DNA from 3 places in the Rhodococcus huquni genome. Region 3 is predicted to be linked to each of the others. Evidence: riboswitches for the same ligand, from Rfam matches in the RefSeq annotation. Region 3 holds a riboswitch; each other region holds the start of a gene.
The links. Region 3 has a riboswitch for thiamine pyrophosphate ahead of ACZI8R_RS12510 (3-oxoacyl-ACP reductase). Riboswitches for the same ligand answer to the same signal wherever they lie in the genome.
Positions count from the first base shown of each region.

Region 1: it holds a riboswitch for thiamine pyrophosphate, as region 3 does, so the genes downstream of both, ACZI8R_RS14395 (TenA family protein) here and ACZI8R_RS12510 (3-oxoacyl-ACP reductase) in region 3, are expected to answer to the same signal.
Region 2: it holds a riboswitch for thiamine pyrophosphate, as region 3 does, so the genes downstream of both, thiO (glycine oxidase ThiO) here and ACZI8R_RS12510 (3-oxoacyl-ACP reductase) in region 3, are expected to answer to the same signal.

Region 1 covers NZ_JBUYWE010000007.1:77,212-87,167, forward strand. Annotated here, with positions in the region: gene ACZI8R_RS14375 (FAD-binding oxidoreductase) at 1-1,095, shown strand, start outside; gene ACZI8R_RS14380 (glycoside hydrolase family 183 protein) at 1,215-2,411, shown strand; gene ACZI8R_RS14385 (MFS transporter) at 2,492-3,772, shown strand; gene ACZI8R_RS14390 (carboxylesterase/lipase family protein) at 3,765-5,330, opposite strand; TPP riboswitch at 5,433-5,528, shown strand; gene ACZI8R_RS14395 (TenA family protein) at 5,522-6,238, shown strand; gene ACZI8R_RS14400 (ABC transporter substrate-binding protein) at 6,295-7,260, shown strand; gene ACZI8R_RS14405 (ABC transporter permease) at 7,290-8,081, shown strand; gene ACZI8R_RS14410 (ABC transporter ATP-binding protein) at 8,078-8,875, shown strand; gene ACZI8R_RS14415 (alpha/beta hydrolase) at 9,085-9,956, shown strand, end outside.
Region 2 covers NZ_JBUYWE010000003.1:479,948-489,903, reverse strand. Annotated here, with positions in the region: gene ACZI8R_RS08850 (glutamate ABC transporter substrate-binding protein) at 1-336, opposite strand, end outside; gene ACZI8R_RS08845 (hypothetical protein) at 342-1,697, opposite strand; partial or broken gene ACZI8R_RS08840 (NUDIX hydrolase) at 1,849-2,316, shown strand; gene thiE (thiamine phosphate synthase) at 2,412-3,119, opposite strand; TPP riboswitch at 3,140-3,248, shown strand; gene thiO (glycine oxidase ThiO) at 3,246-4,322, shown strand; gene thiS (sulfur carrier protein ThiS) at 4,319-4,564, shown strand; gene thiG (thiazole synthase) at 4,557-5,309, shown strand; gene ACZI8R_RS08815 (ATP-binding cassette domain-containing protein) at 5,428-6,369, shown strand; gene ACZI8R_RS08810 (ABC transporter permease) at 6,369-7,163, shown strand; gene ACZI8R_RS08805 (M20/M25/M40 family metallo-hydrolase) at 7,306-8,757, shown strand; gene ACZI8R_RS08800 (adenylate/guanylate cyclase domain-containing protein) at 8,908-9,621, shown strand; gene thiD (bifunctional hydroxymethylpyrimidine kinase/phosphomethylpyrimidine kinase) at 9,630-9,956, opposite strand, start outside.
Region 3 covers NZ_JBUYWE010000005.1:271,942-281,897, reverse strand. Annotated here, with positions in the region: gene ACZI8R_RS12525 (FAD-dependent monooxygenase) at 1-51, opposite strand, end outside; gene ACZI8R_RS12520 (CitMHS family transporter) at 125-1,513, opposite strand; gene ACZI8R_RS12515 (LLM class flavin-dependent oxidoreductase) at 1,646-2,929, opposite strand; gene ACZI8R_RS12510 (3-oxoacyl-ACP reductase) at 2,931-3,692, opposite strand; TPP riboswitch at 3,749-3,846, opposite strand; gene ACZI8R_RS12505 (LLM class F420-dependent oxidoreductase) at 3,868-4,848, opposite strand; gene ACZI8R_RS12500 (MarR family winged helix-turn-helix transcriptional regulator) at 4,934-5,368, shown strand; gene ACZI8R_RS12495 (organic hydroperoxide resistance protein) at 5,417-5,839, shown strand; gene ACZI8R_RS12490 (oxidoreductase) at 5,853-6,731, opposite strand; gene ACZI8R_RS12485 (alpha/beta hydrolase) at 6,771-7,736, opposite strand; gene ACZI8R_RS12480 (pseudouridine synthase) at 8,386-9,285, shown strand; gene ACZI8R_RS12475 (CYTH and CHAD domain-containing protein) at 9,355-9,956, shown strand, end outside.

The DNA of each region.
Region 1 (9,956 bases), on a different contig from region 3:
GAACTCATGCGCACCATCGAGATCGACCCTGTCACGCGGGTGGCGGTGGTCGAACCCGGACTGTTGAACGTCGAGGTCAAGAAGGCTGCCGCCGAACACGGCCTGTGGTATCCGCCCGACCCGTCGTCGTTCGAGATGTGCTCTATCGGCGGCAACGTGGCCACCAATGCGGGTGGCCTGTGCTGCGTCAAGTACGGCGTCACCACCGACTACGTACTCGCCCTTCGGGTCGTTCTCGCCGACGGCACCGCAGTCCGCCTCGGCGGCCCGCGTCTCAAAGACGTGGCGGGACTGTCGCTGACCAAACTGTTCGTGGGCAGCGAGGGCACCCTGGGCGTGGTCACGGAGGCGACTCTGCGTCTGATTCCGGAGCAGGCGCCGTCATGCACCCTGGTTGCGTCGTTCTCCTCCGTGCAATCCGCCGCCGATGCGGTCCTGGCCATCACACGCACGCTCCGACCTTCGATGCTCGAGTTCATGGACCGCGTGTCCATCGGTGCGGTCGAGGACGCCATGCGAATGGGGCTCGACCGGGACGCCGAGGCGATGCTCATCGTCCGCTCGGACGCACCGGGGGACGTCGCCGCGCACGAGATCGCCCAGATCTCTGCGGCGTGCACCGAAAACGGTGCGGACGAAGTGTTCACCACCGACGACCAGGAGGAAGGCGAAGCGTTCGCAGCGGCCCGGCGTGCGGCAATCCCGGCCGTGGAACGTCTGGGCAGCCTCCTTCTCGAAGACGTCGGCGTTCCGATTCCGAAGTTGCCCGCGCTGGTGGACGGTATTGCAGAGATCTCGGCCCGCCGCGAGGTCATGGTTGCCGTCATCGCGCACGCCGGCGACGGCAACACGCACCCGTTGATCGTGTTCGACCCCGAGGACTCCGACATGGCAGAGCGGGCGCACCTGGCGTTCGGCGAGATCATGGACCTCGCAATCGGGCTCGGTGGAACCATCACCGGTGAGCACGGTGTGGGCCGCCTGAAAAAGGCTTGGCTGCCGGATCAGGTCGGCCCGGACGTCATGGAATTGACGCAGCGGATCAAGACCGCCCTCGACCCGCTCGGAATCCTCAATCCCGGCGCAGTTCTCTGAGGCCCGCTGTACGCACGTGACGCGCCGATCAACGATCGTTACCTCTTCTTCGGACTTCGGTGGCCAACCGTTGGTACCCTGACGCGAATCCGTACACCGCTACAGCAGAGGTTCCGCTCGTGAAAAGGTTTCGTGGCATCACCCTTCTCACCCTTCCGGTCCTGGTCGCATCGACCTGTTCGTTCTCCGTCCTCACAGCTCCCGTCGCAAGTGCGCAGGATTGCATGGGCGGTGGCGGTAGCAGTGCCGGCAGTGTCACGAACGGCAGCGTTGCGGGCGGACCGAATCCGATCCCCTGGCTGAACGGCGGCGACGGTCGCCTCCCGGAGCTGCGAGGCACCACCACAGCGGTTTCTCATATCACCGGACTCCGAAGCCCCAATGACACTCTCGGCCGATTCAGCGTGCTGGGCACCGACCTGGGAATCATGTGGGACAACGGAAACGGCGAGATTCTCACGGCCTTCGGTGACACGGTGGGACTCAGCCCCAACCCGTTGTGCGGACTCGTCGGCGACTGGCGCAGCAACATCCTCCTCCGCAGCGGCGACGGCAATCTGTCCGACGGCATGAACATCGACAACTCGCCCGTCGATCGCCCGGGCCATTCCAAAGAGATCATTCCCAGCCTCAAACAGGCCGGCGTCGAAAAGACCGTCATCCCCACCACCGGTATCTCGGTCGGTTCGGGGCCGGGCGCCACGCAGTACATCAACTACATGTCGGTCCGCGACTGGGGGCATCCCGGCGAGTGGGAGACCAACACTTCCGGTATCGCGGTGTCGAACGACAACGGTGAGAACTGGCACGTCGATCCGCTCACCGCGCGCCCCAACCTTCCGGGGACCGGCAACGAGAACTTCCAGATGGGTTCGTACATCAAGCACGACGGATTCGTCTACGCGTTCGGAACTCCGTCCGGCCGCAACGGAGATGCGCGCCTCTCCCGGGTGCCCGAAGCCGACATCACCAACCTCGCGAAGTACGAATACTGGAGCGGCGACAAGTGGGTCAAGCACGACCCACGCGCCGCCACCCCGGTCATTCCCGGGCCGGTGAGCGAGTTGTCGGTGCAGTACAACGAGTACCTCGGCAAGTTCGTCTCCATGTACACCGACGCGGGCAACTCCATCGTCATGCGTACCTCCGACAAGCTCGAGGGCGGCTGGAGTGAGCCGCGCGTCCTGGTGAGCAGTCAAGAGGTTCCCGAGGTCTACGGCGCGTACATGCATCCGTGGTCGAACGGACAGGATCTCTACTTCCTCGCCACCACGTGGTCCGACTACAACGTGATGTTGATGCGCACCACGCTGTAAGTGATCCTGCGCGGAAATAATCCGTCGCGCCGACCCGGTTTCCGCTGCTAGCGTCGATTTCATCCCACCGACCGGGAGGAATCGCCGTGACCACCACGGACACGGTCAGACGCCGCGGCCCGTTGTCGTTGCTCAACCTGGCGACACTTTTCTCCGCCACCGGCAACGGCATCGTGATCGTGGCCCTGCCATGGCTCGTCCTCGAACTCACCGGGCGCGCATCCGACGCCGCGATCGTCGCCGGTGCGACGACGCTGCCACTGCTCCTCTCCAGCCTGTTCTCGGGAACGTTCGTCGATCTGTTCGGCCGACGGCGAACCTCGATGGTGTCGGACATCCTGTCCGCCGTTTCGGTGGCGACGATCCCGGTCGTGGCCGCAACCTCGGGCCTCACCGTGACGACGATCGCGCTACTCGCGGCTCTCGGATCCTTCTTCGACCCCGCGGGAATCTCGGCCCGCGAATCGATGCTGCCAGCCGCCACCCGCGCGGCGAAGTGGACCCTCGATCGCACCAACAGTGTGTACGAAGCGAACTACAACGTCGCCTATCTGATCGGCCCCGGCGTGGGTGGTGTCCTCATCGCCACCGTGGGTGCGGCGAACGCCCTCTGGGCCACCGCGGTCTTGTTCCTTCTGTCCATCGTGGCGGTCTCCTTCATTCGCCTCGAGCACGCGGGCAGACCGGCTGCGGAGAACCGTCCCCGGTCGATGTGGCACGGCACCCTCGAAGGCCTCCGGTTCGTCTGGAACGACAGATTGTTGCGGACGTTGGCACTCGTCGACATGGTCATGGTCGCCCTGTACATGCCGGTCGAAAGCGTCGTCTTCCCGGTCTACTTCACTGATCTGGGTCAACCTGCCCAGCTCGGTTCGGTCCTGATGGCACTCAGCATCGGTGGTGTCGCGGGCGCCCTGGCCTACGGCCCTGCCGCTCCGTATCTTTCGCGGCGGAAGGTGCTCGTCACCGCCGCCGTCATCCTCGGCGCCGCGATGGTCGCCATGGCGTTCCTTCCACCACTGTGGGTGATACTCCTGCTCGCAGCCGTGCAGGGCTTCGTATTCGGGCCGGTGGGACCGATCGTCAACTACGCCATGCAGACTCGCAGCCCGGAGCACATGCGTGGCAGAGTCGTCGGCGTCATGACGTCCACGGCATACGCGGCCGGGCCACTCGGCTTCGTCTTCGCCGGACCGATGCTCGACCGTCTCGGCGTCCAACCGACGTTCTTCGCATTGGCGGTGCCCGTCGTAGTGCTCGGCATCGCGTGCCTCGGGTTCACCAGTCTTCGTGGACTCGACCCGGAGCCCGATCGACCGGGTAGGCAACACGACCTGACGGATCCCGAAGCCGTCAGCTGAAGCCCATCACCTCATCGCCCCACGCTGCACGCAACACGTCGTCCGGATCTTCGACCACGGTGTCCACGGTGTCGATCAACAGCGTGTTTCGCATCGTCTCGTCATAGGGTGGCCAGTGTTTCGACCCGTCGAGCGCGGCAGGGACTTCGTGTGCGGCGAAGGCGAGCCATCGCCGTTGCATGCGCCCGGACACCCCGAGTGCCGTCTTGCGTCCACCGATCCAGAAGGTGGGGTCGACGTTCAACGTCCCGAAGTTGCCGAACACGTACGGCAATTCGGTTGCGTGGCCTGCACCCACCCGCGCAGCTTTCAGCATCGGTGTCGCATGGTCGAAGCGATACATCCACGTCGGTGAGTGCCGGCTGTGGGCGTCGGCTACCCACAGCGCCGGCATCCGGAACGCGGCGTCGCGCGACATCGCCAACGCTCCACTCGGTTTCGCCCGGTCGGGGTACGCGGACAGGATGTCGGCGATACGCGAGGCCGACAGCTCCGGGTGATCGGCGGCGATGGCGCGCAGCATCTCCTGAACCGCGTCGGCACTCACCGGCAGCAACGGCGATTTCATGAACTTGAAGATCGATGCCTCGTCCTTGTTCGACCCGATGATCAACGGTATCCGGTGCGAGAGGCCCTTCTGAAACGCTGCGACCGGATACTTCGGCAGAAAGTCACGGTCCACCACCGGTGCCATTGCCAACGTCCCGGGGATCTTGCTCGGGACCTCGTCCACCAGGGTGTCCCCCGCCGCCACGATCTCCTCGATCGGCAGTTCTCGGAGCTCTTTCGCGCGGTCGGACGTCAGGTCGATGATGTCGAGAAATCGCTTTGCGACAGTAGCAGCGCGTTCACTGCCGTACACGGACGTCGCGGGTGGACTCTGCGCGATCACCCGATGAAAGAGCCCCTCGGCGCTCGGGCACGTCATGAGGGTGGTCAGAGATCCAGCGCCGGAGGACTCTCCGAACGCCGTGACGTTCTCTGGATCGCCACCGAAGTCGGCGATGCACTCGCGAACCCACTCGAGCGCTGCCAACTGGTCGCGGAGACCGCAATTGGTCTCGAAGGTGTCCTCCTCGGTCGAGAACGACGACAGATCGAGGAATCCAAGAGCGCCGACCCGGTAGTTGATGGTCACGACCACGACATCACCGTGTTCGGCGAGCGATCGGCCGTCGTAGATCGCTTGCGCGGACGACCCGAGGCAATAGGCGCCGCCGTGGATCCACACCATCACGGGACGCTTCCTGCCGTCCGGCCGGGGAGCCCACACGTTGAGGGACAGACAGTCCTCGTCGTACTTCAGATCCTCGTCGATCGGGACGGCGGTACTCGGGCCCTGTGGCGCCATCGGACCGAACTCACGCCCGTCCCGCACTCCGTCCCACGGCTCCGGGCGAACCGGCGCCCGGAAACGCAGTCTGCCGACGGGTGCGGCAGCGTATGGGATGCCCTTCCACGCATATACAGCACCCTCGGCGGCGTGCTCCGCGTAGCCGCGAACGTCTCCGTCCCGGGTGCGCACCACATGAGTGACGTCCGACGAGCCTGCCTTCACGTGCGAATCTCCTAACGCGAGGCGTACAGGAATCTTCTCGCCAACCTACCAACTCTCGGGCTCGCAGGAGCGCTGGCGAGCCGCCGGCTGCTATGGTCTCCTCGTTCTGACACGGGGTGCTCCGCACATGCGGGGCTGAGATCACACCCGGGAACCTGCTCAGGTAATGCTGACGAAGGGATGTCGAAGCTGTGAATACGTCTGTCCATACGGAGGTGGCGGGGTCGCCCCGTTTCACCGATCGTCTCTGGGATGCGGCGAAAGTGGTCCGCGCCGGGATCGACGATCTCGAATTTCTGCGGCGTCTCGGTGACGGCACGCTGCCGCTCGAGGTGTTCCGCACCTATATCGAACAGGATTTCCTGTACCTGACCCAGTACGCGAAGACGCTTGCTCTCGTTGCCGCCCATGCGCCGACTCCCGAAGCGACCGGATTCTGGGCCGGCGCCGCCGTGGAGTCCGCCACCGTCGAGGCCGCACTGCACCGAGAGCTACTGACCAGCGGAACACTGCCGGAGTCCGATGTGGAACCACAGCCCACACCGGCGTGCCTCGCGTACACCTCCTACCTGACTGCCACCGCGGCCACCGAGCCTTACGCGGTCGCAGCTGCGGCAGCTTTACCCTGCTTCTGGATCTACGCCGACGTCGGCCGACGACTTGCGGCCCGTGCGCACGACGTACTCGCGGCCGATCCTTCTCATCCGTACGCGCGGTGGGTCACGACGTACGACGCAGAGGAGTTTCACCTCGAGGTCGCCAAAGCCCGTGAACTGGTCGACGATGCCGCCGCTGCGGCTACCGATGAGGTGCGCGGCGCCATGCTCGAGGCTTTCGTGGTCGCTGCCCGGTACGAACTGATGTTCTGGGACGCGCCGCTCCACCCCCAGTCCTGGCCCGCGTCGTGAGGGCCGCATCGACGATCCGTCGAATTGCCGCTGTTGCACTGGTCGCCGTCGCTGCGATGGGCGCCCTTGCCGGCTGCGGTACGGAGCAGTCGCCGAACACCGTCCGCTTCGCCCTCGACTGGACCCCCAACACCAACCACACCGGGCTGTACGTCGCCCTGCAAGAGGGCTATTTCGCCGACGCGGGCCTCGACGTGCAAGTACTGCCGTACAACAGCACCTCGCCGGATACCCTCGTCGACTCGGGAAATGCCGAGTTCGGGGTCGGCTTCCAGAGTTCGTCCACCTTCTCGAAAGCAGCAGGCGCGCAAACGGTCTCCGTCATGGCGCCGCTGCAGCACTGGGCAACCGGCATCGCGGTGAAGGCCGACCGTCCGGACATCACCCGCCCGCGCGATCTCGACGGGAAGGTGTTCGCGGGGTTCGGCGACGCCGACGCCGCCGAGACGTTACGGCAGATCATCAGAAACGACGGCGGCAAAGGCGAGTTCGAGACGGTCACGCTCGGCACCTCCGCGTACGAGGCCGTGTACTCGGGTGAAGCCGACTTCACGGTGTCGTTCTTCGCCTGGGAAGGCGTCGAAGCCGAGCACCGCGGCACTCCGATGAGGTATTTCGACTACACCGACTACGGCTTCCCCGATGCATATGCGCTGATCATCGAAGCGAACCGGCCGTGGCTCGACGCGCATCCCGAACAGGCCCACAAGTTCGTGGCTGCGCTGCAACGCGGCTACCAGTTCGCGGCCGATCACCCGGACGCGGCGGCGAAAGACCTGATCACAGCCAATCCGGGCGCGTTCACGGACGAAGACCTGGTCTACGAGAGTCAACGCATGTTGTCGTCCGACTACATGCGTGACGAGGCCGGAAAAGTGGGTCCCCAAACCCTCGAGAAGTGGACCGGATATTCGAAGTTCCTGTTCGATCACGGGCTTCTGACCGGACCCGACGGCTCACCCCTCGACGCCGAGCCCGACTGGTCCACGTACTTCACCAACGACTACCTGCCCGCATCCTGATGTCGGTAGTCACCACGCGCACGACGGAAATGGACGACGCTCCGCTCGAACCGGGATCGTGGCCGGTTCGAGCGGTCCTGCCCGCGTTGGTCGCAGGCCTCGCTCTCGTAGCCCTGTGGCAGGCGTACGTCACGATCTCCGGAATTCGCCCGCAGGTGCTGCCCTCACCGGTGCGCGTGCTCGAACAGGGCTGGTCGGATCGGGACAACCTGGCGGTACACGCCTCCGCGACTCTCGAGGTGACGCTGCTCGGGTTTGCGGTCTCATTGGTGTGCGCCTGGGCGTTCGCGGTGACCGCCGACTTCTCGCCGTGGCTGCGCCGGGCTCTGTTGCCTCTCTTCGTCATTTCACAGACGCTGCCGATCATCGCCATCGCTCCCCTCATGATCATCTGGTTCGGATTCGGGCTCCTACCCAAGATCCTCGTGATCGCCTTGGCGACCTTCTTCCCCATGACCATCGGCCTGATCGAGGGATTCGCGGCAGCCGATCGTGAGGCGGGGGCGCTCCTCCGAAGCATGGGGGCCTCACGTTGGCAGGAGTTTCGTTACGTGCGAATGCCGTCCGCCATCCCCCGTTTCTTCACCGCCCTTCGGATCGGAATCACCTATGCCGTCGTGGGTGCCGTCTTCGCCGAGTACGTCGGTGCCACAGAAGGACTCGGTATCTACATGGCGATGCAGAAGAACTCCTTCCGCACCGATCTGGTGCTCGCCGCAGTCCTCGTGACAGCCGTCATCAGCGTCACTCTCTATCTTCTGACCTTCGCTCTCGAACGCGTGGTCGCGCCGTGGGCGCGGGACGAGAGGAGCCGGAAGTGAGTGACAGTGCGCGCGTGCAGGTATCCGACCTGACGAAGGCCTACTCGACACGTTCGGGGTCACGGCCAGTGCTGACCGACGTCTCGTTCACAGCGTCGCCGGGTGAGTTCGTGTCGATCATCGGACCGTCCGGGTGCGGGAAGAGCACGCTGTTCAACGTCCTTGCCGGCTTGGATTCCCCGGACGGAGGCACCATCGAGATCGGCAGTGAGGCCGTCCAGCCCGCCGGTCGCGGCCCGTCGAAAAGTGCGTACATGCCACAGAAGGATCTGCTGTTTCCGTGGCGCACGGTTCTGGACAACACCACTCTGGGTCTCGAGGTCAGAGGAATCTCACGCCAAGTGGCACGCGAACGGGCGCGGGCCCTCTTTCCCACATTCGGACTGTCGGGCTTCGAGGACGCACGGCCGTCCCAGCTGTCGGGCGGGATGCGCCAACGCGCAGCGATGCTTCGCACCGTGGTCCAGGAGTTGCCGCTGCTGCTACTCGACGAGCCGTTCGGCGCCTTGGACTCGTTGACCCGCACCGAGATGCAGAACTGGCTGCAACAGGTCTGGCAGCGGTACCGATGGACGGTTCTGATGATCACCCACGACATTCGCGAGGCGGTCTACCTCTCGGACCGGGTGATCGTGCTGTCTTCGCGGCCGGCCGCGGTCCGGAAGGAAGTCACGATCGACCTTCCGCGCCCCCGAACCCTCGAGGTGATGACGTCATCCGAGTTCGTCTCCGCCGAACGGGAACTGCTCGAGTACCTGCACGAAGAGTCCACAACGGACGCTTCCACACGCTGAATTCGGTCTAATCGCCCCAACGGGGCGTATCGAATCGATAACCAGGTTGTGCCCGACCTCGGCTTTTGGTTGAAAACGATCACTTTCCCATCACGACGACCACGCGAATCGGTCTCCGGTTGTAGCGTCCGGGGACCAGGATTCGATGTAATTGTCGTAGAACGAATTGGGTGGCGATCATAGGCAACACGACCAGAACGGAGAGGGCGATGACAACCTCTGCATTCGAGCTGTGTCCCACACCGTTTCCCCTCACTCGCCAGGTGTTCACCGGCACTTCCCCTCAAGCACAAGTGCTCGCCGGGCTGCTGCGTCGCACCGTGAAGCCGTTCCTGGACACCTGGGCGCGGCGTCCCGGGCTTCCGTGGCCTACCGAGTTGGTGGATATGGCCGGTCGCTCGCTCCCTCCGATGCGGGGCACCGTGCGCCGAAACGTCGAGCTCGCGCACTGCCCGGCGGAGTGGATCCAGCCGACCGGTTCCAGCGGTGACCGCGCGATTCTCTACCTGCACGGCGGAGCCTTTCTCTGTTGTGGGATCAACACGCACCGCCAGTTGGTGTCCCGAATCGCGGTGGCGGCTGACGCCCGCGTCCTCAACGTCGCCTACCGGATGATTCCGCGTGACCCCGTACGCGCGGCGATCGACGACGGAGTCGACGGTTACCGATGGCTCCTCGCCCACGGGTACACCCCGGACCGCATCGTGATCGCCGGAGATTCGGCCGGCGGATTCCTCACCTTCGCCGTGACTCTCGAGGCCATGCGACAGGGATTGCCGCGGCCTGCTGCGAACGTTGCCCTGTCACCGTTGACCGACCTCGACCCGAGTCGAAAGCTCGCGCACCCGAATGCAGCGAAGTGTGCGGTCTTTCCCCGAAAGGCGGTCCCGGTCCTGTCCACCCTCATCGAGGAACTCGACACTCGCAGCGCCTCCGAGCCGTCCATCTCACCGGTGGACGACGAACTCGTCGACATGCCACCGGCTCTGATCCAGACCGGCTCCGAGGAAATGACATTCGCCGATGCGGAACTCATGGCCGAGCGCCTGGCAGCGTCGGGTGTGCCTTGCGAACTGCAGAT
Region 2 (9,956 bases), on a different contig from region 3:
GCTCATCAGATTGCTGCCCGTGTCCAGCCCGACGACGAGTCGCCCACGCGCTCGGATCTCCTCGACGTTCGGCATGTCCGCGGCGTCTGCAGGAAGCGGCCGAAGACTTGCGGTCGGGTCTTCGCAGTCCTCTTCGGCCGGCATCGGTTCGTCCGGGCGAGGAGCGGTGCTGGCGCCGTTCGGGAGCGGCGGGTCGGTGTACGAGAGATCCGGCGTTTCGATGTGAACGGCATCGGGGTTTCCACACCCCACGGTCAGGAGGGCGATGGCCGTGATGGCGGTGAACGCGGCCCGCCACGACGGCCGTCTGGCCCCGCGTCTTTCCGTCCTGTTTATTCGGGTCACTGGTACTCCCGCAGACGTGGCCACAAGCCGATGATGATTCCACCGAAAGCGATGACCGCCAGAACCAACGCGCCGGGGGACAGGGCAGTGAGAACGTCCGATCCCGAAGCCAGTCTTGATCGGAGTTCGTGACGGGCTTCGACGATTCCGTCCGTGAGAGCCTCGTCCACCACGGCGAACTGGGCGGCCGACTTGTCCGGACCCGCGCCGACGGTGATGTCTGCAGCGGTCTCGAAGTCGCCCTCTGCGAAAGCTGCGTTCATGCGTTGGTGGGACTGTGCCCACGACGTGCGCGCAGACATCGCGCGCTCCGCATCGTCCGCGCTCACCCCCAGATCGGCGTCGACGTAATTCTCGAGGGTGGTCGTGAGCCGCTGCGCCTTCTCGCCGTACACGTCGTCGTAGTTGCCGTCGGAGTCGCGGCGCACGAGTTTCAAGGTCTCTTCTGCGCGCGCCTGCTGGGCGAGGATGCGGGCGGTCGTCAACTCGTGCAGGGGCTCGGCTCCGTCACTGAGGGCGCGCCGCACGTCCATCGAGGACAGCAGTCCGGCGGCGAGCAACCACACCAGTAGAAGGCCGACTGCGACCGAAGCGGAGATCAGTCCGAGATTGAAGGTTCGGCGCGTTCGCCGGGCGACGAGCACCTGCCCGATGACGAGACCGATCAGCGCCACGATCAGCAGCACGATCGCCGTCCACGGCGGCTGCGAGAAGTCCCGTTGAGTATCGGCGACGTTCGCCTCCTGCCGGGCGTGCAGGTCCTGTGCCATCGGCAGCAGTCCGGTCTGCATCAGCGTGGAGGCTTCCGTCAGGTAGGCGGCCCCCACGGGGTGCCCGGTGCGGTTGTTTGCTCGCGCCGTTTCGACGAGACCGGTGTACACGGTGAAGTCGCTCGAGATGGAGGCGAGCAGGCGTCGGCTGTCCGCGTCGTCGTCCGCGAGGCCGGCGGCCGCGTACACGAGCTGAGCGGAGGCGACACCCACCGATTGGGTGTACCGGTCGCGGACGTCTGCCGGCTCGATTCCACCGGAGATGAACGCCGTGGTCGCGGCGGCATCCGCGACCGAAAGCGCGCCATAGAGATCCTGCGCCGAATTCGCCAGCGGTTCCGTCTCGGCGAGCGAGGTCTCGAGGGTGGACTGCCTGTTCTCGACGGAGGTGGCGGTGACGACGCCGGCTGCGAGCGTGAGCAGAACGAGCACGGTGCCGAGCGCGGTGAGCCGTGCGGGTGTGGAGGACAGAAAGGCACGGAGTTCGCGTCGACGAAGCGAAGTGGGGTCGCCTGGCTCGTCGTCTGTGGACACGGCTTCGTTGCCGTGCGGCTCGATCGACGGTGCCTCACGCAGAACCATGGGCGCACCCCCTCTCGTTCGGCCGCCTCACTGGGAGCATATAAGCAGGAATCGTCGGAACTCGCGATCCTGTGTCCTCTGGCGAGATCGCCGAGGTCCGCTAGGGTGTGGGCACTGCTGAGAGATGCGCGAAGTCGGACAGGGGAAGTCGATGCGTGGTGACGGTGACGGTTGGGCGACGGGCCCGGACGGCAGTCGTCACTGGGGCAAGCACGGCGCCGCGGGACTGCTGCTGCGGGCCCCCGCCGAGGACGGTTCCCTGACGGTGCTTTTGCAACACCGCGCGGTGTGGAGCCATCAGGGCGGCACGTGGGCGCTGCCCGGCGGTGCTCGAGACAGCCACGAGACCACGACTCACGCCGCCGTACGCGAGGCAGAAGAAGAGACCGGAATCGTGGGCGACGGCATCACGGTGCGCGACGAGATCGTCACCATGCGAGTCGACGGCGGCTGGAGCTACACCACCGTGATCGCCGACGCCGTGCGTCAACTCGACACCGTTCCCAACCGGGAGAGCACGGAGCTCCGGTGGGTTCGCGAAGACGAGGTCACGTCGCTGCCGCTGCACCCCGGATTCGAGGCCGCGTGGCCGCAACTACGAGAGATGATGCTGCGCATTCCGCCTGTGTCGGGCGTCGATCACTGACCTACCCGGGACGAACGCGACGCCCGTCCAGTCAGATCGGACGAATGTTCCATTCGTTCGGCAGCGGCTCACAAACCGGCGTTGTTCCGCAGTTTTTCGCTGAGAGACCGCGCTGCCGCCTGCGGGTCGGCGGCTGCGGTGATGGCGCGGACCACCACGATTCGATCGGCACCGGCCTCGAGTACCTCCGGTAGGCGCTCCTCGTCGATGCCGCCGATCGCGAACCACGGGCGCGTGGGCTGTGCGTCCGCAGTGGAGCGAACCAGGTCGACACCGGCGGCACTGCGGCCCGGCTTGGTGGGCGTGGCCCACAGCGGGCCGGTGCAGAAGTAGTCGACGCCGTCCTCGATGGCGGCGAGGCTCGCCTGCGCGCGGTTGTGTGTGGAGCGCCCGATCAACACGTCCGGTCCGACGACGTCCCGCGCATACGGCACAGGCAGATCGCCCTGACCGAGATGCAGGATGTCGGCGTCGGCGGCCCGCGCCATGTCGGCTCGATCGTTCACCGCGACGAGCGCGCCGTGCCTGCGGGCCGCGGTGGCGAGTACGGACACCGCGATCAGTTCGTCCTTCGCGTCCATGGGCCCGAACTCGCGTTCGCCTGCAGAGCCCTTGTCGCGAAGTTGGATGATGTCGACGCCACCCGCGAGCGCGGCCTCCGCGAACTGGGCCAGGTCGCCCTTCTCGCGTCGCGCATCTGTGCACAGGTACAACCGGGAAGCGGCGAGCCGGGTGCGGCGGTTCATGTCGTTGCGGTGTGGGCGGGTCACAGCCATGACGGTAACCTTTGGGGAGTAACAGTTACCACGGGAGTCCCAGGATCGCGGGGCTGAGAGGGGCCACGCCGGCCCGACCGTCAGACCTGACCCGGATCATGCCGGCGCAGGAAGTGAGGTGGATCGATGGCCAGGTCGTTGGCCGTAGTGGGTGGCGGTGTCATAGGACTCGCCATCGCGTGGCGAGCTGCTCAGCGTGGCTGGTCCGTCCGTGTCCACGACAGTGCGAGCGGTTCGGGTGCCTCGTGGGTCGCGGGCGGGATGCTCGCCCCACTCTCCGAGGGGTGGCCCGGCGAGGAGAGGGTGCTCGCGCTCGGCGCGGCATCTCTCGATCGGTGGCCGGATTTCGGTAAAGAACTCGAGGTGGGCGCCGACGTCTCGCTGTTCACGTCGACCAGTTCGCTCACGGTGGCTCTCGATTCGGCCGATGCCGGCGATCTCCGCACCATCGCGGAATGGGTCGGTGGACAGGGCCACGACATGGAAATTGTCGACCGAACGAGAATCCGTGAGCTCGAACCGATGCTCGGCCCCAAGGTGCGACTCGGGCTGCTCGCGCATTCGGAACTCGCGGTCGACAACCGTTTGTTGCTCCGCGCGCTTCGGGAGAATGCCCGCAGCGCCGGCGTCGAATTCGTGCCGGAGAACGTACGTGATCTTCGGGATCTCGACGCGGATCAGGTGGTCCTCGCCTCCGGGCTGGCGTCACCGACGCTCTGGCCGTCGCTGCCGATACGCGCCGTGAAGGGCGAGATCCTTCGATTGGGGTCACGTCCCGGCGTGACACCCGCTCCGGGACGTACCATTCGTGGCACCGTCCACGGCCGTCCGGCGTACCTGGTCCCGCGGGCGGACGGCATCGTCCTGGGAGCGACCCAGTACGAATCCGGCGAGGACACACAGGTCACGGTGAGTGGAGTTCGTAACTTGATCGCGGATGCGGAGACGCTGATGCCTGCCATCGGCGAGTACGAGCTGAAGGAAGCGGCGGCCGGTCTACGACCGATGACGCCGGACAACTTGCCACTGATCGGTCGGTTGTCCGATCGTGTTGTGGTGGCAGCAGGGCACGGACGCAACGGCATCCTGCTGACACCGGTCACCGCAGATGCTGCGGTGGCACTGTTGGACGGGGAGGCGCTCGTGGAGGCGGCAGGCGCGAATCCCGAACGATTCGGCGAACGTAATGAGGTGTGGGGATGAGTGAACAGCAGAGTGTGGGACGCGTCGGAGGGATGACGATTCCCATCGGTATCAGCGTCAACGGCACGGACCACGACCTGGCCGAGCCGATCACACTCCTCCAACTGCTCGAACGACTGGACCTGCCCACCAAGGGCGTGGCCGTCGCCGTCAACGGTGAGGTCTTCTCGAGGGCTCGCTGGGCGGAGACCGTGGGGCGTGGCTGGGAGATCGAAGTGCTCACGGCGGTCCAGGGTGGCTGATCCAGGCAAGCTCACCATCGCGGATCGAGTATTCGATTCGCGTCTCGTCATGGGCACGGGCGGCGCGGCGAACCTCGCGGTACTCGAAGAGGCACTCGTCGCGTCCGGGACCGAGCTGACCACCGTCGCGATGCGCCGAGTCGATGCTGCGGGCCGCACCGGCGTGCTCGACCTGCTGCGACGCCTCGATATCGCCTTGCTGCCCAACACCGCAGGGTGCCGCGGCGCCGCCGAAGCCGTCCTCACGGCGCAGTTGGCCCGCGAGGCACTCGAGACGAACTGGGTGAAGCTCGAGGTGATCGCCGACGAACGCACCCTGTTGCCCGACGCCATCGAACTGGTGCGGGCAGCCGAACAGCTCGTCGACGACGGCTTCGTGGTGCTGCCGTACACCACCGACGATCCAGTTCTCGCGAAACGTCTCGAGGACGTCGGGTGTGCCGCCGTCATGCCACTCGGGTCGCCCATCGGCACCGGGCTCGGCATCGCGAACCCGCACAACATCGAGATGATCGTGGAGGCCGCCGAGGTTCCCGTCATCCTCGACGCCGGCATCGGCACGGCCAGCGATGCCACTCGGGCGATGGAGCTCGGCTGCGACGCCGTCCTCCTCGCCACCGCCGTCACCCGAGCGAACGATCCATCCCTGATGGCCTCCGCGATGCGCAATGCGGTCGTCGCAGGTCACCAGGCACGTCACGCGGGCCGGATTCCGAAGCGATTCTGGGCCCAGGCGTCGTCCTAGGGGGTACTCGGGGACGCCGACCGGGGTACCGGTCAGGGTGCGGGTGGTACCGCAGTACTACTGCGAAACATCCCGTCGGCCGATGTGCGGACATGCCGAGTCCGGCATTCTTGTCGTCATGATCGAAGTCAACGGATTGACCAAGACCTTCGGGCAGACGAAGGCCGTGGAAGACCTGACGTTCACCGTGAAGCCGGGCATCGTCACCGGCTTCCTCGGCCCGAACGGTGCAGGCAAGTCGACAACGATGCGCATGATCCTGGGGTTGGACAAGCCGACCGCCGGAACCGCGCTCATCGACGGCAAAACCTACGGCGAGCTGAAACAGCCCCTTCGTACCGTCGGTGCCCTCCTCGATGCGAAGTGGGTTCACCCGAACCGCTCCGCGCGCGCTCATCTGCAATGGATGGCCGCAGCCAACTCGATTCCCAAGAGCCGTGTCGACGAGGTCCTTCACCTCGTCGGGCTGACCGACGTCGCGGGCAAGAAGGCCGGCGGATTCTCGCTCGGCATGTCGCAGCGCCTCGGCCTGGCCGGTGCACTGCTCGGTGACCCCAAGGTCCTGCTGTTCGACGAGCCGGTCAACGGCCTCGACCCCGAGGGCATCGTCTGGATCCGTAAGTTCATGCAGCGTCTCGCTGCAGAGGGTCGCACGGTCCTCGTGTCCAGCCACCTGCTCTCCGAAATGGCACTGACCGCCGAGCATCTCGTCGTCATCGGACGTGGCCGGCTCAAGGCCGACACCTCGGTGCAGGAATTCGTGGACATGGCCTCGGAGTCGACTGTCCGCGTACGCAGCCCTCAGTTGGACGTGCTGCGTAGTGCGCTGACGTCGCAGGGTCTGACCGTCCGCGACGAAGGATCCGGAGAGGTACCCGCACTGCTGGTGCTCAACTCGAGCACCGAGGCGATCGGCACGATTGCCGGTTCGCAGGGCGTCGTCCTGCACGAGCTCGCGAATCAGCGCGGCTCGCTCGAGGACGCGTTCATGAAGCTGACAGGAGACGACGTGCAGTACCACGCTGAAGGCGTCGAAGACGTGATGAGGGGTGCACTCTGATGGCTGTTCTCGAAGCGGAAAGAATCAAACTCACGACGACCAAGTCGCCCTGGTGGTGCACGGCCATCATCGTGGTTCTAGGTCTCGGCCTCGCAGCCGTCATCGGTTTGAGTGCGAAGGCCAGCATCAACTCGTTCAACGACCAGATGGCGTCGGGAGAGAAGCCGGACTACGACCCGTTCCTCCCCACGCTCGCCGATGCGGTGGGCGGTGTGTCCGGCTTCGGTGTGCTGGTTCTGATGATCCTCGCGGCGCTCGCTGTCACCAGTGAATACCGGTTCGGCGTCATCCGCACCACGTTCCAGGCCATTCCCAACCGCGGCTCGGTCCTGGCGGCGAAGGCCGGCCTGATCGGTGTGTTCGGTGCGCTGCTGACGCTCGTGCTGACCTTCGGTGCTTACGCAATCGCCAAGGCGACCGCAGGCGATGAAGCTGGGGCCGCGCTCACGCTGTCCGGTGGCGATGCCTGGCGCGCGATCTACGGTGTGCCGATCTATGCGCTGCTCGCCGTGATCCTCGCAGTCGGCGTCGGCGCACTCGTTCGGCAGTCGGCTGGTGCGATCGCTCTGCTCCTGCTGTGGCCGCTGCTGATCGAGAGCCTGTTCGGGCTGTTCGGGAAGTTCGGTACCGAGATCCAGCCGTTCCTGCCCTTCGCCAACATGAATCACTTCCTCGGCGCTCCCCAGGGCATCGACTTCCACTGGGGACCGTGGGGCAGCCTCCTGTACTTCGCGGCGTTCGTCGCCGTGGTGTTCGGCGCAGCAGTGATCTCGGTGAACAAGCGCGACGCCTGAGTTACAGTTCTTCGTCATCCCTGCCTGTGCAGGTCGTTTCGTCGGGAGGTCTGCACAGGCAGTTCGGGAAGACGAGAGCCGGTGGGCCGGTGCGAAAACCATTCGCACCGGCCCACCGGTCTTTGTGCGTTAGCATCGGCCGATGCGACTACGGGGAGTCTTGACTGTTGGTGTGGCCGGAGCACTCGTGCTCGCCGGATGCTCGTCGGAAGACGGCGAATCATCGGAGCCGGTGAACGCCACGGCGCTGGCAGATTCGGTCACCGTCGATCCCGTGGTGAGTCATCTCGAGAAGCTCGAAGAGATCGCGGCCGACAACGACGGCAATCGCGCCGCGGGCACCTCCGGCTACGACGCCAGCGTGGACTACGTCGCTCAGACCTTGCGGGACAAGGGCTTCGACGTCGAGACGCCCGAGTTCGAGTTCCACCGATTCGACGTGAAGAAAGAGGCGCTGCGCGCCGGGGACCGCGACATCGAGGTGAAGGCGCTCGCGTACTCGCCCTCGACCGGGCCCGACGGGCTCACCGCGCGCGTCGTGCCCGCCCCCAAGGACGACACCCCAGGTTGCGAGGCAACGGACTACGACGGTGTGGATGTCACCGGCGCCGTGGTGTTGGTCGATCGTGGCGTCTGCCCGTTCGCGGCCAAGCAACAGGTGGCGTCTGAACGCGGTGCGGCAGCGGTCGTGGTCGTCAACAACGAGGACGGCCCGATGACGGGCGGCACCCTCGGCGACCCCGACGCCGGGAAGGTTCCCACCGGCGGTGTGAGCATGGCCGACGGTGCGGCGCTCGCCGAGGCCGGCGAGGTCACGCTCACTCTGGAAACCGAAACCGAATCCGCGAAGGCGCGCAACGTGATCGCGCAGACCAAGACCGGAGCCACCGACGACGTGGTCATGGTGGGAGCGCACCTCGACAGCGTTCCAGAGGGCCCCGGAATCAACGACAACGGAACAGGTGTCGCGGCGACCCTGGAGACGGCCTCGCAGCTCGGCGGCAGCCCCGACGCGAAGAACGCCGTGCGCTTCGCCTTCTGGGGCGCAGAAGAACTGGGGTTGCTCGGTTCCGAGGCCTACACCTCGAGCCTGAGCCCCGAGCAGAAGGCGGACATCGCCCTCTACCTCAACTTCGACATGCTGGGTTCGGAGAACGCCGGCTACCTCGCCTACGACGGTGACGACTCGGATGTGGTCGGCGAGGGCCCGGGGCCCGAGGGTTCGGCCGGAATCGAGCGCACCTTCGTCGACTACCTGAAGAGCAAGGGCATCGCCGTCGACGGAACCGACTTCGACGGTCGGTCCGACTACGGCCCCTTTATCGAGGCCAAGATCCCTGCGGGCGGCGTGTTCAGCGGAGCGGACGACAAGAAGACTGCGGAGCAGGCCGAGAAGTGGGGCGGAACTCCGGATACGGCCTACGACAAGACGTACCACAGCAAGGACGACACCCTCGCCAACGTCGATCGAGAAGCTCTGGCCCAGAACTCGGCTGCGGTCGCCTATGCGGTCGGCGCCTACGCCCAGGATCTGGGTGGGCCCAACGGTGTGCCGGTCGGCCCGGAGCGTGAGAAGGCGCGCGCAGGGGAGTGAATCGTGTGACTCTGCGTTACGCTCACGCTCGTGAGCGAGGATCCGACAGGCCCTGACGAAAGCGATCCTCCTACGCGCCCGAAGCGATCGGTCACCGCCTGGGCATCTGCTGTGAACGGACACGGACCCCTTGTCGACGGACTCCGACGGATGCGTAGGGCGTTGCCCGGCGACCCCGCTTTCGGAGATCCGTTGTCGACCGCCGGCCCCGGCAGCGCTCGGGCCGTGGCTCGTATCGCGGACCGGGTGCTCGACGATCAGCCGGGTGCGTCGAGGGAGGTCGGCCTCGGCGCTCTCCAGTTGTGGCAGGCGCTGTTGGAGCGGACCGGGCGCGGACACGGGACCGCGGAGGTCACCATCGTCTTCACCGACCTAGTCGGCTTCTCCAGTTGGTCGTTGCCTGCCGGGGATTCGGCAACACTCGACTTGCTGCGCGAGGTCGCCAGAGTGGTGGAGACACCGATGCTCGACCGCGGCGGCCAGATCGTGAAGAGGATGGGTGACGGCATCATGGCCGTCTTTCCCAGTGCGGACCGTGCCATGGAGTCGGTGTTCGTGGCGCGCGGCGCACTGGCAGGCGTGGAGATCGACGGCTACCGGCCCCGAATGCGGGTCGGAATTCACACGGGGTCCCCGCGCAAAGTGGGCGCCGATTGGCTCGGTGTCGACGTCAACGTCGCTGCCCGCATCATGGAACTCGGCGGCGACGGCAAGGTGATGGCGTCGTCCACCACTCTGAGTGCCCTGCAGCACGGGACACTCGAGCGGTTGGGTGTCACGACCAAACCTTGGCGACGGGCCTTCTTCGCGGCGCAGCCGAGCGGGGTTCCCGAGGACCTCGGGATCTGGCGTCTGCGCGACTGACGGTCGTTCTACTGGTGAAGCCTCCACAGGGGCGACACCGGCCCGTGACCGGCGCCGAGGTCGTACGAGGACGCCAAACACTTCGTCACCCACTCCTTGCCGAAAGCCACGGCATCCGGAACCGACTGTCCGTTGGCTAGCGCGCACGCGATCGCGGCAGCAAGAGTGTCGCCACCGCCGTGATCGTTTCCGGTGTCGATGCGTGGGCTGCTGAACTCGAGGAACTCGTTGCCGTCGAAGAGCAGGTCGGTGCTCGTCGAGGAAGTGCGCAGGTGTCCGCCCTTCACGATCGACCACTTCGCGCCCAGTGCGTGCAAGGCCTCGGCGGCTTTGCG
Region 3 (9,956 bases):
GGTGAGACCCACCGGACCGGATCCGACAACCAACACCTCGGGACTGGGCACTGCGCACCACCTGGCAGCTCGGGACCGTTCATCCCAGTATGCGCGCGCAGTGCCTCCCCACGGCTGCGATTGGTCAGAAGGGAATCTGCCCCACCAGGACGCCGGTGACCAGCATCGACAGCGACACCAGAGCCGCGCGCCACAGCACCTTCCGGTGATGGTCCGCGAGCGAGACACCGGCGAGAGTGACCAGAAGCAGGATTGCCGGAACCAACGGGCTCTGCATGTGGAACGTCTGCCCCGTGATCGAGGCGCGGGCCATCTCCGCCGGCCCGATGCCGTACGTCGAGGCCGTCTCCGCGAGCACCGGCATGATCCCGAAGTAGAAGGCGTCGTTGCTCATGAAGAAGGTGAACGGCAGGCTCAGGACGCCGACGATCACCGCGAGATGCGGGCCCATCGAGGGCGGGATGACTTCGAGCAGCCACTGCGCCATCGCCTCGACCATGCCGGTGCCCTGGAAGACGCCGGTGAGAACCGCGGCGGCGAACACCATTGCGACCACCGAGACGATGCTCGAAGAATGCCGAGTGATGGCTTCCTGCTGCTCCTGAACCCTCGGGAAGTTGGCGACGAGCGCAATCGACGCGGCAACCATGAACAGGACCGGGATGGGCAGCACGTCCATGACGAGCACGATCAGCAGCACGGCGGTGAGTGCGCCGTTGAACCACAGGAGTTTCGGACGCAACGTCGAGCGGTCGGGATCCAGACCGTTCACGAAATCGCTGTCGCCGCCGCTCGCGGGCTTGGGCGGCTCACCCGTACCGCCGCCACCGGAGGAACCACCGACACGACTTCCGCCGCCGCCCGCCCTTGCCAGCAGCGGCTGCGAGCTCAGAACCAACTTCCCCACCCGACGACGCTCGACGATGCCGAGGTGCACGGAGAAGAGCATCACGACAACGAGACCGACGACAAGGGACGGCACCATCGGGACGAACACGTCCGAGGGCGAAATATCCAGCGCCGCAGCAGCACGCACGGTGGGTCCACCCCAGGGGATGATGTTCATGGCCCCGTTCGATAGCCCTGCCACCACGGTGAGCACGACCGGGCTCACACCCAGCTTCAGGTAGAGAGGCAGCAGCGCGGAGGTGACGATGATGAAGGTGGTGGATCCGTCACCGTCCAGCGACACCACCATCGCCAGCACCGCGGTGCCCACGACCAGTCGCATCGGGTCGTCGCGCACGATTCGCAGAATCAACTTCACGAGCGGGTCGAACAGCCCGACATCGATCATGATCCCGAAGAAGATGATCGCGAAGAACAACAGAGCCGCTGTCGGCGCGAGCGCCTTCATGCCATCGGTGATCATGTCGCCGATTCCGAGGCCCGCGCCGGCAGCGATGCCGAAAGCAACCGGGACGGCGATCAAGCCGACGACGGGCGTGGCCCGCTTCGCCATGATCAGATACATGAACACGGCGACCATCAGAAAGCCGAGCACCACCAACATTTACAACTCCTCGTCCGACCGGTCGTGAACCACGAATGTGACCGCGGTTACACACAGCGTCAGCGAGGCACCGCTGCGAAGTCACTCTTACGGACGTAGTGGAGGTTGTGTTCTTTGTGTCAGGCGGTCGGCCTAGGTGCTCAGATGCTCCCGCAGGGTGGCCGTCTCGTAGGAACGGCGGAACAATCCGCGCTGCTGGAGCACCGGTATCACCTGGTCGACGAAATCGTCGAGTCCATGTGGATACAGCGGTGGCATCAGGTTGAATCCGTCGGCGCCGCCGCTGCGGAACCACTCCTCGATGTCGTCGGCGATAGACTCGGGTGTGCCGATCATCGTGGCGTGCCCGCCGCCGGCAGCGAGGGTGCCGAGCAGTTCCCGAACCGTCGGCGAGTCCTTCTCGATGATCCGCAGGATGGTGTCGTATCGACCGTGCGGGCCGGTGAATTCCGACAGCGGCGGCAAGGTCGGCACGGGTGCATCGAGCTCCCACTCGGAACAGTCCTGCTGAACGAATGTCGAAAGCTGCCGCAGAGACTGCTCCACCGGCAGCAGGGCATCCAGTTCCGCCTTCTTGCGGCGCGCCTCTTCCATCGTGGATCCGACGTAGGTCACGAGTCCCGGCATGATCGTCACGGCCTCGGCGTCGCGCCCCTCCCGCCGAACGCGGGCCTTCACATCGGAGTAGTACGCACGGGCCGACGCCATGTCGTATGCCACCGCGTAGATGCCCTCGGCGCGCTTGGCAGCCAGCGCCCGGCCCTGCTCAGAAGAGCCGGCCTGGAACAGCACAGGTGACCCCTGCGGTGAGGGCGGGACGTTGAGCGGCCCGTCGACCAGAAAGTTCTTCCCCCGATGGTCGACGCGATGAACCTTGTCCGGATCGGCGAAGAGTCCACCACGATCCAACACCACGGCGTCGGAATCCCACGAATCCCACAGCGCCAGAGCAACATCGACGAACTCTTCGGCCCGCTCGTAGCGCTCGTCGTGGGCCGGCATCGTCTCGAGTCCATGATTGCGCGCCTCGGCGTCGAACATAGACGTCACGACGTTCCACCCCACCCGGCCCCCACTGATGTGGTCGAGGGAGGCCAACATACGGGCTGCGTGAAACGGCGTGTAGAACGTGCTGGACACCGTGGTCACCAGGCCGACCCTGTCGGTCGCACGCGCCATCGCCGACAGCGCCGTGATCGGTTCGAGGAACCACATTCCCCCACCTGCCGGATCGCGAACGGAGTGTCCGTCGGCGAAGAACACCGCGTCCAGGCAACCACGTTCGGCGGTGCGCGCCAGCTCCTCGTAGTAGGCGATGTCCGTCAGGCGTTCCACCTCCGATTCCGGGTGCCGCCACGCTGCGCCGTGATGGCCGCATCCGAACAGAAACGCATTGAAGTGCAGTTGCCTCGGCATGTCAGTCCTTCACCAAGCCGCCGTCGACGACGAGGTTCTGGCCCGTGACCGATCGCGCCCACGGCGAGGCGAAGAACAGCACCGCGTCCGCGAACTCTTCCGGCGTCGTCACCCGCTGCAACGGTGTGCCGGCGGCGATGAGGTCGAAGACCTCCTCCGGTGTCGCCGCACTCGCGTCGGTCGTGCGCAGCAATCCACCCGAGACCATGTTGACCGTGATGTTGTCCGGTCCCAGGTCAGCTGCCAGCGTGCGGGTGAGCGACAACGCAGCCGCCTTTCCTGCGGTGTAGTCGTGGTACGGCACCACCGGATTCTGGAAGAGATTGGTGCCCACGTTCACGATGCGGCCGAACCCGGCGGCGCGCATCCCCGCGAGCGCCGCCTGTGTGGTGTTCAGGGTGGACTTCACGCTTCCCCGTAGTTGCGTGTCGAACGCTTCCCACCCGATGGTGTCCGCCTTCGCCCGCGCGTCCCCGTCGAACGAGAAGTCGACCAGCGCATTGTTGACCACGGTCGTGACCGGACCGCCGAAATGCTGCTCGGCCGAACGGAACATCTCGGCCACCTGCTCGGGCTCCGTGACATCTGCCCGAATCGACACGGCACGATCTCCCAGTTCCGTAGCCAAGGCCTCGGCCGCATCCTGGCTGCGGCGGTAGTTGACCACCACCTTGGCGCCTTCGCGCGCGAAAGCGCGGGCCACGGCCGAACCCAGCCCTCGTCCGGCACCGGTCACCACGACTGTCTGTGCATCGATCTGCATCTCTGCCCTTCTGTTCGGTCAGCGAAACGAGACCGCAGAAGTGACACGCGTACGACGACGCACCACCGCGACATCCCTTCGCTGGTATCAACCAGATCAGGTTCGACGGGTGTGCTCTCAGCCGCCCGAACGGACGGCACCCCGTGTCACTTCCAGACAGTATGCACCACAGGGGCTACGCAACCAGGGGCTTGACCGTACGGCCGGCCAATTCGACGATTCCCGGCTCGTGTCCGTTGACGACGAGGTTCAGGACGATGCCGTCGATTCCCTTGTCCAGCACTCGCGACTGCAACTGTTCGGCCACTTCGTCGGGCGCACCGCAGAACTGGCGTTCGGTTGCGGCGGTTCGCTCCTCCTCGGAGACGGCTGACAAATCGACGCCCTGACGAAGGAGGTAGTCGTGCTGCAGTTGCCGTGCCCGATCACCGTCCTCGTCGATGATGACGAAGGCCAGGTAGCTGGTCTCGAGGGTGGATCGATCGCGGTTCGCCTCGGAACACCGAGCGTCGAGTGCATCCAGCTTTCGGGTCAGCTCACTGGAGTTGCAGATGATGTTGAGGTGATCGGCGAAGCGTGCGGCGAGGGCGAACGTCTTCTTCTCACCGCCACCACCGAGCATGATCGGCAGATCGTCGCGAATACGGGGTTCGTTGATTGCGTTCTCGACGTGATACCACTTGCCGTCGAACGTCGGCCGCTCCCCGTGCAGCATCGGCGCAATGATCTGCAGCGCCTCGTCGAGCCGTTCGAAACGGTCGGTGAAAGTGCCGAATTCGTATCCGAACTGCTGATGTTCGAGCTCGTACCACCCGGCGCCGATACCGAGAATCGCTCGGCCGCCGCTTGCGACGTCCAGCGTGGACACCGTCTTGGCCAGCATCGGAGGATTGCGGTACGTGTTTCCGGTGACCAGCGCGGACAGCTGGATCTTCTCGGTCGCCGTAGCGAGTGCACCGAGGGCCGTGTAGGCCTCGAGCATCGGCTCTTCCGGAGCACCGAGGCCGGGGAGCTGATAGAAGTGGTCCATCACGAAAGCCGTGTCGAAACCGGCGGATTCGGCTTCACGCGCCTGCGCGATCACCGTCGGAAAAAGGTCCGCGACAGAGTTGGAGTAACTGAAGTTCGGCATTTGGTATCCAAGGCGAATAGTCACTTCCTCGACGGTACTCCGCAGATCACAGCCACGCCGCGCGAACTTTTCATTGTGCACAATTGAATTGTGCGCTACCTTGATACTCGTGAGCAACGACCTCGAACTCGACCGGCAGGTGTGCTTCGCTCTCTACTCGGCGTCGCGGGCCACCACGGCCACCTACCGGACGATGCTCGATCGCCTCGGGCTCACCTATCCGCAGTACCTCGTCCTACTCGTTCTCTGGGAGCAGGACGGCATCGGGGTCCGGGAAATCGGCGACCGTCTTGCCCTCGACAGCGGCACCCTGTCGCCGCTGCTCAAGAGACTCGAATCTCTCGAGCTGATCGAACGCAGACGTCGCGTCGACGACGAACGTCGTGTCCACATCCATCTCACGAAAGCCGGGTCGGAACTTCGTGAGCACGCCACGGACATTCCGGCCGCAATTGCCGACGCCACCGGGCTGACCACGATCGAATTGTCTGCTCTGCGTGACGTATTGAATCGCCTCACCACATCGCTGCGCGCCCCGCACTGATGTACCACCCACTGATCGCCACCGCCCCAACGGAAAGAGACAACCACCATGCACGTTCTCTACACCGCCGAAGCCCTCTCGACCGGAGAAGGCCGTAACGGCCACACCCGCACCAGCGACGGCAGGATCGACCTCGATCTTGCGATGCCCACCGAGATGGGCGGTAGCGGCGAGGGTGCCAACCCCGAGCAATTATTTGCCGCCGGCTACGCCGCGTGCTTCCATTCCGCCCTGCAGGCGGTCGCTCGCCAGGACAAGACGGACGTCAGCGATTCTTCGGTGGGTGCCCGCGTCGGTATCGGTTCCATCAGCGGTGGCGGCTTCGGACTGACCGTCACCCTCGAGGTGTCACTTCCGCATCTGTCCCACGACGAGGCCGTCGCACTCACGGAGAAGGCTCACCAGGTGTGCCCGTACTCCAACGCGACGCGGGGCAACATCGACGTCGACCTCGAAGTCACCGACGACTGAGCCACTTTCTCGCTCAAGCGAACTGGTAGGTAACTCCGGTGAGCTCCTCCGACAGGTCCCACAGGGTCGAAGCCATCGACTCGTCTCGGGACTTGGCGTTGGAGCTCACCTGCTTGGGGTAGCCCCGCTGCTCGAAGAGACCGTCCGGCCCGTAGTAGGCGCCGCCGACCGCCTTCGGGTGCGTCGCGGCGTACAGCATCGGCAACGCGCCCATTTCGGCCGACTGCGCGAGAAGTCCACCACCGAGCTTCATGAGCTGATCCTGAATCGACTCGGTGCGCCCTTGCAGGTTCGTGGATGCGTAACCGGGGTGCGCCGCCACTGCCCGAAGACTCGATCGAGCAGCCGCCAATCGCCGCTGCAACTCGTAGGTGAACAAGAGATTGGCGAGTTTCGACTGCCCGTAGGCCGGCCACCGGTGGTACTTGCGGTGTTCGTAGTTCGGATCCTTCGGATCGATCGCCCCCATTTGATGGAGCGCACTCGACATCGTCGCCACCCGATCGGTGACCTTGCCCAGCAGCAGCCCGGTCAGGGCGAAGTGTCCGAGGTGGTTGGTACCGAACTGCATCTCGAATCCGTCGACGGTACGGCGAAACGGAAGCGCCATGACGCCGGCATTGTTGACGAGCACATCCACCGAATCGATGCCTGCGGCGAACTCCCGCACCGAAGCCAGATTCGCGAGATCCAGTTCACGGACCTCTGCGTTCGGTCCGATCGCAGATGCCACCACCCGACCTTTGTCCACATTGCGGCAGGCGAGCACGACGTGTGCTCCGGAAGCTCCCAAGGCGCGTGCCTCGACCTCGCCGAGGCCGCTGTTGGCCCCCGTCACGACGAAGGTTCGCCCCTGCTGGTCCTCGATGTCCCGTGCAGTCCACTTGGTCATGCCGAAAGCCTACGGACGTCGGCACCTATGTGGGAAGGATCAGGCGCCGATCGAGCCCTTCATCATCGGGAGCATCGCCCACAGCTGGTCCTGCCAGTAGGCCCACTTGTGGGTACCGACTGCCGGGAAGTCGAAGTGAGCAGGGATGCCGAGGGTCGCCAACCGCACTTCGAATGCGCGATTCTGTGCGAGCGCCAGCGCTTCGAGTCCCATGCCGGTACCGGTGTTGAACACGTCGATCGCGCTCTGTGGGTTGTCGTGCGGACCGGGAAGACCGCTTCCGGCCGAGATCCACATCGGTAGCCCGCGCAGATTGGGTGCCAACACGAAGGGATCGTGACGCAGCCACGCCGGATCCCAGGGCGGTCCCCACATGGCGTCGGAGTTGAAGCGGCCGGCATCGAGCATCGCCACCCGGATCGCCTCACGCATTCCCGGGGCGGACAGGTTCAGGTAGCCGGACATCGCTCCTGCGAACGCGAACTGGTCACGGTGATATGCGGCGAGGGTCAGCGCGGCATTGCCGCCCATCGACAGACCCACCACGGCGTTCTGGTTCCGACTGATCCCGTAGACGTTCGCCAGGAAGTCGGGGAGGTTCTGAGTGAGGAACGACTCCCACTTGTACGTGTAGGGCTGATTGGTGAAGTTGTTGGGCGCATACCAATCGGCGTAGAAGCTGGACTGGCCACCGACGGGCTCCACGACGTTGACGCCGTGATCCGACAGCCATGCGGCGTTGGTCTCGTGCTCCCAGCCGCTGACGTCGTCGGTCGCACGCAGGCCGTCGAGCAGGTAGACGGCCTTGTTGCTGCCGTTGTTGGCGAGCCAGATCCGCACCTTGATCTGTCCGACGCCACCAGGCGCGGCAACCCAGTGCTCACGAAGGCGGTCGTAGGGGTGAGCCGATGCGGTGCCACCACCCACGAGAACGAACGCCAGCGGTAGCACCACGACGGCGATCATCACGTGCGCGATTATTCGTAGGCGGCGTCGCACCGACATACCTAGGACCTTGCCCATTTCTGCCTCCGCTTCCACCCCGACGAACATCGTTACTGCTGCACAGTATTACTTGGATGCAACAAACTCCTGTCCAGTCCGCCGAATCGTTATGCAACTCCAGTTCGGTCGATATTCCAGCTGACCACGAATTCGTCCCCGTCGACGGGCGATCGACGAAACTCGCCCGCCAGGATGCGCAGTCGAGGCGCACAGGCCGCAATCCACCGGCGGTACGCATCGGGCAGAACGGCAGGTGGCGCGCCTCGCTGCGGAGCGCAGGCAACTTTCCGAAGCGGACGCGGGGCCGCCGCGGCATCGTCCGGTGCCGTGTTCAGGACCGATACAGCGAACTGACCAGGAAGAATAGACCGATGCGCGGCCGCGGTCGGTGCGTAACGGGTGTCGATCCACTCACCGTTGTCGGACCTCGGTGCGTCCACCGCGTGCATGGACGAGAAGCGGGTGCGCTCGGTGCGCAGCGTGGCGGTTCCGTTCGACGCACGATCGTGTGTGTTGCCGGCGTCGAGCCGTCCGTCTCGTCCCTATGGTCTGCAATCGGTCGCCGACCTGCAACTGAAAACCGTATCGGTTCCGTGACCGAAAATCCCGGTCGATCCGCCACCCCCGACTGGTGGACTACCGTATCGACGTGGCTTCGGCACCGCTTCCCCTCCGCGACGGGCTCGATCCCACGCGCCTGCGGTTGCCCAACTCGACCGACTGGGCAACGGTTCTCTCCTACCTGGTCGACAGGTTCCCGCACGACGCGAAGAGAATTCGAGAGAAGGTCTCCGCGCAGGAGGTGGTCGACGAGTCCGGAACCCCGATAACCGAGACCACACCGTTCGTTCGGCACACCTTCGTGTACCTGTACCGCGATCTGCCGCAGGAGACTCGGGTCCCTTTCGAGTTGCGCGTGCTGCACCGCGACGACGACCTACTCGTCGTCGACAAGCCGCACTTCCTCGCCACCACACCGCGGGGAGCCCACGTGGTCGAATCTGCCTTGGTGCGCTTACGGCGCGACCTGGGCTCGTCGCACATCTCCCCCGCGCACCGTCTGGACCGACTCACCGCCGGCGTCCTGGTCTTCACACTTCGCCCGGAGGTGCGCAGCGCGTATCAAACGCTTTTCGCAGAACGGCGCGTGACGAAGACCTACGAGGCGATCGCCCCGTACCGACAGGAACTGGACTTGCCCGTCACAGCGCGCAGCCGGATCGTGAAAGAACGAGGACGGTTGCAGGCCTACGAGACCGAAGGCGAGCCCAACAGCGAGACACGGGTGGAGATCGTCGAACGACGCGGTGACCATGCCCGCTATCGACTGACTCCCACCACGGGTAAGACACACCAACTGCGAGTCCACCTGAGTTCCCTCGGTATTCCGATAACGGGCGACAATTTCTACCCCGACTTCTACGACGTTCCGGTCGACGACTACTCGCACCCGCTCCTTCTACTGGCGCGGTCCCTCGAGTTCCAGGATCCGATCACCGGTCGCCCGAGAACCTTCACGAGCGAACGAGCCCTCTCCTGGCCGGTCTGATCCGAGCGCATCCCACGGCAGCACATTGTGGCCCTTTCGCTTTCCGTTCGGAATCGGGACAATGACGGCATGAGCCGGACGAGTCAGAGGACGGGCCGCCCGCAAGCCTTCCGAGAAGTCGAGCGCAAGTACGACACCACCGCGCAATGCCGTTTCCCGTCACTGTCCGGTCTGCCCGGAGTCACCGGAGAACCGGCAGTCGACTCGTTCTCACTCTCGGCGCTCTACTACGACACCGATGACCATCGCCTCCTCGATGCCTCGATCACCCTGCGCCGCAGAGAAGGCGGAGACGACGCGGGGTGGCACCTGAAGCTTCCGGCAGGCACCGACACTCGTACGGAGCTGCATCTACCGGAATCCGAGGGCCCGGAACAGATCCCGGCGGCACTCACCGAACTCCTCACCGCTGTCACCGGCAGAGCCGCACTCTCTCCCCTCGCGCTCATCAGCACGGACCGCGAGCGACACCGTCTTCACGACGCCGCAGGTCGAGTACTCGTGGAGGTGGTGGCAGATCTGGTCGTCGCTGCCGTCCCGGAGAGCGACCGGGACGACCACGTGTGGCGAGAGATCGAAGTCGAGCAGATTTCCGGCGACCGGGCGTTGATGGACGCAGTGGAGTCGAGGCTCCTCGCCGCCGGGATGACCCGATCGACATATCCGTCGAA